One region of the Pseudomonas sp. S2_E01 genome, then DNA from elsewhere that is predicted to be linked to it. Evidence: riboswitches for the same ligand, from Rfam matches in the RefSeq annotation. Region 1 holds a riboswitch; each other region holds the start of a gene.
What was found. A riboswitch is a leader RNA that binds a small molecule or an ion and turns the genes downstream of it on or off. The one in region 1 is predicted to bind cobalamin.

Region 1 (3,270 bases):
CGTTGCGCGAGATCCGCCGCGGCGGTGCCCGGCAGTTCAGGGGGCAGGCCGAGGGTTGGCGCCAGCACGAAAGTGGCGTAGCCCGCCAGGCCCCAGAGCAGGCCCTGTGCAGTTTTGGTCGGTGCGCGCAGGGTGTAGAGGCCGGCGAGCATCAGTGCAAAACCGACGGCGACGACAAGGTTGCCACCGGTGGTCGACAGCACGCGCTGCCAGCCGTCTTCCGGCTCCCAGGCTTCGGTGTCGTGGCTGTGCGCGGCCGTGCCGGCAGCATGTTCATGCACTTCAACGGCGGCAGGCTCGGATTTCTCGTAGGTTTCGGCCTGCAAAATCAGCGGCGAAACCCAGAAACTTTGCAGCAGCGTGAGCAGAAGGGCGGCCAGCAGTCCGGAAAAACCTGCGGTTTGCGCGATACGCTTGATCATGTCGTCAGGTCTCAATGGCAAGGGAACGCGGCGCTGTGGCGGGTATCGTGGGCGGCGTTGTGGACCGCTTCGATGTGCGAGAAACCGGCGACGTAGACCAGGCACGCGCCCAGGATTGATGCGCAGACGGCGACGGTCAGGCGTTGGGTCAGGGTGGTTGTGTGGCTGCTGGCCGGTGCGTGGCTGGTGCTGCTGATGATCGACATGGCGCTTCCCTCTGTTCTGTCAGGGTGACGAGAGCGCATGCAGACACCCTGCGTAGCGTGCACGCAGAGGTTCAAACAGCGCCCGCCCACCGCGGGTTTGTTGTTTTCGTGATCGTATCGTCACTGTGTGTTGCGGGCCGGTCTCCGGGCTCGCGAGGGGCTTGGGCATCTGCCGAAACCTGCAAGAATCGCCTTCCCATGCCGATGATCGGCACAGTGGATCTGATTCTTCGCTCGCTTACCGTTGCGGGGGCAGCACCGGACTGACATGGGCTTGAGTAAAGCACATGATTCACCGGTTTCCCGTTTCACCCTGTGAAGGGCACCCGTAACAAGGCGTGTAGGAGAGCATGGGGCGGCTTTGCCGTCAATCGAGACCGGGTCGCGCCCATCGCGAGCAAGCCCGCTCCCACAGGGGACTGCGGACACCGGCCCATTGTGGGAGCGGGCTTGCCCGCGATGGCGTCCCGATTGCCGCCACAAGAATTTGACCCGCCCACAGACCATGCGTAGCCTTGTCGCTTCGAGGTTCTTCGCCATTGTCGAAGCTAAGAAGGGAACGCGGTCAATGCCGCGGCTGCCCCCGCAACTGTGAACGGTGATGTTCGCTGCCACGCCACTGCAAGCCCTGCACAATGGGTTCGCGGGAAGGCGCAGCGAATGCCGGGCCAACCGCCCGGCACACTGTCAGCCAGGAGACCTGCCTCGATCCAGATTCTCACTACAACCGGGCGGGGTGATCCGGTGGCGAAACTCTTGCGCGCACCGCTGTTGCAGCGCTTGTCGTCCCGTATGCCCGCCACCTTGCCAAAGGGCATCCGATGAAAACACTGGCCAAACTCCCCGTCACCATCGTCACCGGCTTTCTCGGCTCGGGCAAGACCACCTTGCTGCGCCACATGCTCGACAACGCCCAGGGCCGTCGTATCGCCGTAATCGTCAACGAGTTCGGCGAGCTGGGCATCGATGGCGAAATCCTCAAGCAGTGCTCCATCGGCTGCACCGAGGAAGAAGCCGTCGGTCGTGTCTTCGAACTGGCCAACGGCTGCCTGTGCTGCACCGTGCAGGAGGAGTTCTTCCCGGTGATGCGCGAACTGGTGGCGCGCCGGGGCGATCTCGACCACATCCTCATCGAAACCTCTGGCCTGGCACTGCCCAAGCCATTGGTGCAAGCCTTTCAGTGGCCGGAAATCCGCAGCGCCTGCACAGTCGACGCGGTGATCACCGTGGTCGACAGCCCGGCCGTCGCTGCCGGCACTTTCGCCGCGTTCCCGGATCAGGTCGACGCCCAGCGTAAACTCGACCCGAACCTGGACCACGAGTCGCCCCTGCACGAGCTGTTCGCCGACCAAATGGCCAGCGCCGACCTGGTGATTCTCAACAAGGCCGATCTGATCAACCCTGAAGACCTGGCCCGCGTGCGCCTGGAAGTCGCCGAAGAATTGCCGCCGGCGGTCAAGATCATCGAAGCCAGCAGCGGTCGCTTGCCGCTCGATGTGCTGATCGGCCTGGGTGCCGGTTCCGAAGAACACATCGACAGCCGTCACAGTCACCACGATCACCACCACGAAGGCGAGGACGATCACGATCACGACGCGTTCGACTCCATCTCCATCGAATTGCCCCAGGCCGACGAGAGCCTGTTGCTGGATGCGCTGACCCAGTTGGTGATCAAGCACGACATCCTGCGCGTCAAGGGCTTTGCGGCCATCCCCAACAAGCCCATGCGCCTGCTGATCCAAGGTGTGGGCACACGTTTCGACAAGCACTTCGACCGCCAGTGGGGCGCCGATGAAGCGCGCACCACACGCCTGGTGCTGATCGGCCAGGCGCTGGACGCCGTGCAACTCGAAGCGCAACTGCGCGCCGCGCTCAGCGTGTAACCCATGCACCTGCTCAGGACCCAGCCCGGCGGTTTCGTGTCGGATGACAACATTGCCGACCTTGGACAAACCCCCGCCGAGCTGGTGATCCTGTGCAGTGGCGACTCCAGCCTCGCCTTGCTCGCCGAGGCTGCGCAACAGTTACCCGACGATTACCCGAGCGTGCGCCTGGCCAATCCGATGCAGGTGCAGAATCACGCCTCGGTGGATTTGTACGTCGATGAAGTGTTGCGCCATGCCAAGGTGATCCTGATTTCACTGCACGGCGGCATCGCCTATTGGCGCTATGGCGTCGAGCAACTGATCGAGCTGTCCCGGCGCGGCGTGCAATTGATTCTGGTGCCCGGCGACGACCGCCCGGACCCCGAACTCAGCGACCTGAGCACGGTAGCGGTCGAAGAGCGTGACCGGCTCTGGCACTACCTGCGCCAGGGCGGCATGGCCAACGCCCTGGACCTGTTCCGCTGTTTGGCGAGTCGCTGGCTCGGTCGCGATTACACCTGGAGTGAACCCCAAGCCCTGCCGCGCACCGCGATCTATCACCCGAGCAAAAGCCCGGCTGTGCTCAGCGACTGGCAAGCCGACTGGGAGGCCGGGAAGCCAGTGGCGGCAGTGCTGTTTTACCGCTCGCACTTGCAGGCGGCGAACACGGGCTTCATCGATGTGTTCTGCCAGCGCTTGCAAGCGGCGGGGCTCAATCCCTTGCCGGTTGCGGTGGCCAGCCTGAAAGAGCCCGGTTGCCTGACGGTGGTCGAGGAC
Region 2 (3,270 bases), 1.6 Mb from region 1:
AGCATGCCGCCGCATTCGGCCAGCAACGGTTTGCCGGCTGCATGGTGGGCGCGGATCGCTTCTAGCATCGACGTGTTCTGCGCCAGCGCCACGTGGTGCAGTTCCGGGTAACCGCCGGGCAAGTAGAGGCTGTCGGCGGGCGGCAGTTGCGTGTCGCGAATCGGCGAGAAGAATGCCAACTCGGCGCCCATCGCCCGCAGCAGGTCCAGGCTGGCGCCATAGGTGAACGCAAAGGCTTCATCACGCGCCACGGCAATGCGCACGCCGGCCAGCCAAGGCTCGACCGCGATCACTTCAGGGGCCGCAAACGCCACGGCGGGCGGCAGCGCGACTTCGCAACTGCTGGCCAGGGCATCGGCAGCAGCATCGAGACGCAGATCCAGATCGTTCAATTCACTGGCCTGAACCAGGCCCAGGTGTCGGCTCGGCAGCTCGATTCCGGTTTCCCGGGACAGCGCGCCGTACCAGCGCAAACCTTCGGTCAGGCTGCCTTCGAGCAATTGCGCATGGCGCAGGGTGCCGACCCGGTTGGCCAGCACACCGGCAAACGGCAGGTCCGGTTGATAGCGGGCCAGGCCCAGTGCCAGGGCGCCAAAGGTCTGCGCCATGGCCGTGCCGTCAATCACCGCGAGTACAGGCACACCGAAGTGACGCGCCAGGTCGGCGCTGGACGGGGTACCGTCGAACAGGCCCATGACCCCTTCAATGAGAATCAGGTCAGCCTCGGCGGCGGCTTCCCACAACAGTCGCCGGCTTTCCTGCTCGCCGACCATCCACATGTCCAATTGATACACCGGCGCACCGCTGGCGCGCTCGAGGATCATCGGGTCGAGAAAGTCCGGGCCACACTTGAAGACGCGCACCTTGCGCCCCTGGTTGCGATGCAACCTCGCCAGGGCGGCGGTGACGGTGGTCTTGCCCTGACCGGAGGCCGGCGCGGCAATCAATACCGCCGGGCAATGACGTGGCTCACTCACAGTTCAACGCCCTTCTGCGCCTTGATACCGGCCTGGAAGGCGTGCTTGATCATGCCCATTTCGGTAACGGTGTCGGCCAACTCGATCATCTCGGGTTTGGCGCCGCGGCCGGTCACCACCACGTGCTGCATCGGCGGACGCGCTTGCAGGTCGCTGAGGACCTGATCGAGGTCGAGGTAGCCGTGCTTGAGAGCGATGTTCAACTCATCCAGCACCACCAGACCAATCGACGGATCGCGCAGCAACTCGCGGGACACCGCCCAGGCCGCTTCGGCGGCAGCGATGTCACGCTGGCGGTCCTGGGTTTCCCAAGTAAAGCCTTCGCCCATCACGTGGAAACGCACCTGCTCCGGGAAGCGGCGGAAAAACAATTCTTCACCGGTACTGTTGCGACCCTTGATGAACTGCACCACGCCGCACTGCATGCCATGGCCCATGGAACGGGCGAGCATGCCAAACGCCGAGCTGCTTTTGCCTTTCCCATTGCCGGTGAGCACCAGCAGCAGGCCGCATTCGTTTGGCGAGTTGGCGATGCGTTCGTCGATCACAGCTTTTTTACGCAACATGCGCGCCAAATGGCGTTCGTCACGATCTGGGGTATCGGTCATGGGGGAGCTCTCCGTTGAGGCGGGATAACGGCGGGCAGGCACAAGAAACAGATGGCAAGAAGCCCGACATCGCCCACCGTGATGTCGCTGGATTGAATCAGGCCGGTCTCCGGGCTCATGAGCGGCATCACGCCGGACTGCGCGCCTTCCCATGTCGCGATCGACACAGTGGCTCAAGGCGCAGCTTTCACTCATTTACCGTTGCGGGGGCAGCGCCGGGATCGTGCACGCACTCACCGGCTTCCCTGTTTCACTCTGCCGACCTGGGTCACAGAGCACCTGAAACAAGCCGCGAAGGTTAGAGGGTTGGGGGTGGAGCGTCAATTAAAGCCGGGAGGCTGGCGGATGAATAACTGCCGTCGATCAATAAAATGACGCCAATCTTGTGCCAGACTCCCAGCAGTGATATCAAAGAGCCACAACCCCACATCACAAGAACAAGGGTGAGCACCATGCAAGGCATGATTATCAGCAATCCGCGACTGGAATTCCTGCGCCCGCTGCTGGAACGCTGGTTTGACTGTATAGACCGCTACAACGCCGTACGGGGCGATAACGACACGCCTTACTGGTACGACGAAAAAGCCAATCTGGGTTTGCTCGCGGCCGCCGCCTGGATGGCCGAAATGGTCACCCTGCAAGACACCCAGACCCGCAAGCAGCTCGAGGAAGGCGAACGCAACGCCCGCGCCAATCTGTTCATCGCCTCCAGCGAAACGCGCGCGTATCTTCAGGCCACCCAACGCTGGCCACGCGTCAACAGCCTCAACCTGACCCAGGCGTTGGCGGAAATCACCAGCGATGCCAAACGCATCAGCTACAGCAGCGACCTGAAACTGGGCTGCCTGTTCGTGGCCCCGCAAAAAGCCCAGCACGGCGCAACGCCGGAAGAGCTGCAGGACATGGTCGATGACCTGCAAAAAGAACATTCCTGCGCGGTCGCCTGGTACTTCCCCTACGCCTACCGCAAATTACGCAACGAAGCGGGCAACTATCATCCGGGCATCGCGGTGTTGTTCAAGGAAGCTCACGGCTGACCGGTTGAACCATCTCGGGCTTGCGCTTCTCTACTGATCAGGTCACTGCATTCTTAGGGAAGTTCAGCATGCGCAAGCCCCAGCTCGCTCTCGTCATCACCATGGCCGCCGGGCTCGCTGCCTGCGGTGAAACTTCCACCCTGCAGGTCTCCGACGGCACCGGCCCATCCCCGCAACTGCCAGAACCGAACAAGACACTGTTCCCGACAATGAACATCGCCCCGGCCATCGGCTGGCCGGTCGGCGCCAAACCGACGGCAGCAGCGGGCACTCAGGTGGCTGCGTTTGCCGAAGGCCTCGATCACCCACGCTGGCTCTACGTACTGCCCAACGGCGACGTGCTGGTGGCCGAAACCAATGCGCCGCCCAAACCCGATGACGATAAAGGCATCAAGGGCTGGATCACCAAGAAAGTCATGAGCCGTGCCGGGGCTGCCGTACCCAGCCCCAACCGCATCACGTTGCTGCGCGACAAAGACCACGATGGCATCGCCGAAATCCGTACCGTGTTCCTGGAAAACCTCAACTCGCCCTTCGGCATGACACTGGTGGGTAATGACCTGTACGTCGCCGACACCGACAGACTGCTGCGTTTCAATTACCAGCAAGGCGACACCACGATCAAATCCCAACCCATGAAGGTGATTG
Region 3 (3,270 bases), 410 kb from region 1:
GCCTCAGGGTGGCGCGCGTACCACGGGCCGGTTCACTCCATGCGGATACCGGTCAGCCCACCCTCCCCTGAAACCCAGCAATTTCCTCGGTTATTGACTGTAATCATTTTGTCATGATATCAGTTTGGCATTGCGCCAATTTTCGAGTATTTTGCCTTCCATTGTCCGATGTAGAGCTATGGAAAGCAGCAATGACCGCACAACCTTCAGCCGTAATCAAACAAGCGACTTACCTGGGCTACGAAATCCTCGTCGAAACGTTTGGCCCCATCAAAGTGGAACCCCGCGAGGCCCAAAGCCTGCAGAGCCATCACACCACGACCGTTTCGGTCTGGTACGACGGCCAGGAAATCCGGGAGGCGCGCGAGACGCCGGCGCTGAGGTTCGTGACCCGTGAGGATGCTGCAGAGCTGGGTTTGGAAATCGGCCAGATGATCGTCGATCAACGTCGCGAGTCCACCCCATCCAGCGTGACGGCCTTTAAACTGCCGCGTCTGCGGTTTTCGTTGCTCAGCTGACACACCAATGGGCTACTTGTCGTGACGCGGGTCATCCGCGTCATTGATGTACTTGAGCCCCAGAGGCCCGATCCCATACACCTGCGACACATACTCACCGGACTTCGCCCAGTGGAAGTGCGGCGTGTTCGCCGGCAGCACGACCACACTGCCCGGCCCGTAGGCCACAAGTTTGTCGGCGTCGAAGGTGCTGCCCTGGCCGATATAGAACACGCCGGAAATGACGGTATAGATGCGATCTTCCGAGTGGGTATGCGGCATCAGTTTCAAGCCGTTCGGTACTTTGACCCTGACCACATAAGGCCCCGACTGACTCGGGTTGCCAACGATCACCGCCAGTTTGGCGCCGTCGGGGAACGCGGGAAAACCCTGCCATTGCACATCTTCGCTGCGCATTGACGAAAATTGCTTGTTGTCCAGCGCCTCGGCGTTCGCGGGAGCGCAGAGGGTGGTGGTCGTCGCGGCGAGAAGCAAGGCGTGGAGAGCGTGGCGTAAGCCAATGGTTTTCATGTGTGCGTTCCCTCAAAGCTGTCGCGGCGCACCGCCTGCGAACTGGAACGCGATGATAATTTTTGCCCGGGACGCGGATAAATCACGTCCCGGGCACTTCTGTTCTTACACCGCGTAACAAACTATCGAGGGTTGTTACGCAGAATGGAGAAGTTCAGCGCAGCGGCGACACAGAGCCAGGCGAGGTAGGGAAACAGGATCAAACCGGTAATCAGGTCCAGGCGCAGGGCCATGACGACCATGGCCGCGACCACCAGCCACAACACCACCAGAATCACCATCCCCGCCAACACGTGATGCGCGCCGAAGAATACCGGCGTCCACAAGGTGTTGAGCGCGATTTGCGCGGCCCAGAGTGCCAACACGATCTGGCTGCCGGGGATCAGGCTCAAGCGGTAGCCGGCCCAGGCGAGCAGAAGGTAGATGATCGTCCAGGCAACCGGGAACAACCAGTTGGGCGGCGTGAAGCCTGGCTTGACCAGCGACTGGTACCACTCGCCCGGCTTGAACAGCACACCGGTGCTGGCGGCCGCCGCGCAGGCCAGGAGGAAGATGAAGAAGGTCATGGTCATGATCGGTCCCTGTGTCGGTGTATTTGGAACTTGGACGGGTGCTGACCCGTTAAAAGTTCACGGCGTACAAGGTGAAAAAAACCACGCTCCCCCTCGGCGGCCTGATCGACTACCATACGCCGCCGGTTCCCGAACGGGACTAATAGGGAATTCGAAACGCCGCAACGGGCGTCAATCGAAACTGCCCCCGCAACTGTAGGTGCTGAGCCTGCTCCTCGATAGTCACTGGACCTGATCCGGGAAGGCTGGAGCGTGGCGACGACGCATCAGTCAGGAGACCTGCCGGCCAGACAAATCACTAACCGGCGGGGTGTCCGGGGAGGACATCCGTGCCGAGCGGCCTTGCCCTGCTTTTACAGCAGCGTTCGATGGTGTGTTTCCAGACCCGTACCGCGCCCGTTTCAAGTACGGTTCAAATGGAGATTGCCCCATGCTGTTGCCCCGCCTTACTGCGCTGTTCACCAGCCTTGGCCTGTGCGCCTTCGCACAAGCCGCCCCGACGCAGTACCCGCTGACCATCGACAACTGCGGCACTCCCCTCACCTTTGCTCACGCGCCAACCCGCACCGTGACGATTGGCCAGGCCGGCACCGAGATGCTGTATGCCTTGGGCCTGGGCAACAAGGTGGCCGCCACTTCGCTGTGGTTCAACGATGTGCTGCCGGCTTACAAGACGCAAAACGACAAGGTCGAACGCCTGGCGAACAACGAGCCGAGTTTTGAAGCCGTGATCGGCAAGCGTCCGGAACTGGTGACCGTGGAGTTCGAATGGATGGTCGGGCCACAAGGCGCGGTCGGCACCCGTGAACAGTTTCATGAACTGAAGATCGCGACCTACCTGCTCCCGTCCGACTGCGAGGGCAAGGACAATCGGGTAGGCGCCGACGGCACGCGCCTGGAGCCGTTTCGCATTGACACCATTTACAAGAGCATCGAGCAACTGGCACAGATTTTCGACGTGCAGGACCGTGGCGAGCAGTGGGTCACCGAGCTTAAAGCCAAGCTGGCCGCCTCCGTGGCGAAGGTCCAGCAAAAAGGTGTCAAACAGGCCAGTGCCCTGGTGTGGTTTTCCAGCACCGACATGAACGTCGATCCGTTTGTGGCCGGGCACAAGGGCATTCCGGACTTCATGCTCAGCACCCTGGGCGTGCGTAACGTGGTGGACTCCGATGAAGAATGGCCAACCGCGGGCTGGGAAACCATCGCCAAGGCCAACCCGACTTTCCTGGTGATCGCACGCATGGACCGTCGCCGCTTCCCGGCGGATGACCATGAGAAAAAACTGGCCTTCCTGCGCAGCGATCCGGTCACCCGCAACATGGACGCGGTGAAACACAACCGCATCATCATCGTCGACGCCATGGCCCTGCAGGCCAGCGCTCGGATGTTCGACGGCCTCGAGCAACTGGCCACGGCCATCGACGGTTACGATCTACCGAAATGACTGCAACCTTGATACGTACACTGCTTGCGCTGGGGATGCTGTCGCTGGCGGTGCTGGCGGGTGTTGCCATTGGTGAAACGCCCATCGACCCGCTCGTGGTGCTCCAGGTGCTGGCCAATAAACTGTGGGGCGCGGGTTATGCGCTGAACCCCATCGATGAAGGCATCGTCTGGAACTACCGCCTGACCCGCGCGCTGGTGGCCGCCGCTTGCGGCGCCGGGCTGGC

Region 2: another riboswitch for cobalamin. It lies ahead of cobO (cob(I)yrinic acid a,c-diamide adenosyltransferase); the one in region 1 lies ahead of cobW (cobalamin biosynthesis protein CobW).
Region 3: another riboswitch for cobalamin. It lies ahead of AB4O36_RS12495 (ABC transporter substrate-binding protein); the one in region 1 lies ahead of cobW (cobalamin biosynthesis protein CobW).

What each region holds. Positions count from the first base shown of each region.
Region 1 is NZ_CP162762.1:2,348,367-2,351,636, forward strand. Features, by position in the region: gene AB4O36_RS10775 (CbtA family protein) at 1-422, opposite strand, end outside; gene AB4O36_RS10780 (CbtB domain-containing protein) at 434-628, opposite strand; cobalamin riboswitch at 747-973, opposite strand; cobalamin riboswitch at 1,138-1,350, shown strand; gene cobW (cobalamin biosynthesis protein CobW) at 1,450-2,511, shown strand; gene cobN (cobaltochelatase subunit CobN) at 2,515-3,270, shown strand, end outside.
Region 2 is NZ_CP162762.1:3,942,001-3,945,270, forward strand. Features, by position in the region: gene AB4O36_RS18265 (cobyrinate a,c-diamide synthase) at 1-977, opposite strand, end outside; gene cobO (cob(I)yrinic acid a,c-diamide adenosyltransferase) at 974-1,585, opposite strand; cobalamin riboswitch at 1,669-1,883, opposite strand; gene AB4O36_RS18275 (hypothetical protein) at 2,038-2,622, shown strand; gene AB4O36_RS18280 (PQQ-dependent sugar dehydrogenase) at 2,691-3,270, shown strand, end outside.
Region 3 is NZ_CP162762.1:2,755,059-2,758,328, forward strand. Features, by position in the region: gene AB4O36_RS12480 (hypothetical protein) at 192-518, shown strand; gene AB4O36_RS12485 (cupin domain-containing protein) at 531-1,028, opposite strand; gene tspO (tryptophan-rich sensory protein TspO) at 1,151-1,594, opposite strand; cobalamin riboswitch at 1,707-1,901, shown strand; gene AB4O36_RS12495 (ABC transporter substrate-binding protein) at 2,031-3,044, shown strand; gene AB4O36_RS12500 (FecCD family ABC transporter permease) at 3,053-3,270, shown strand, end outside.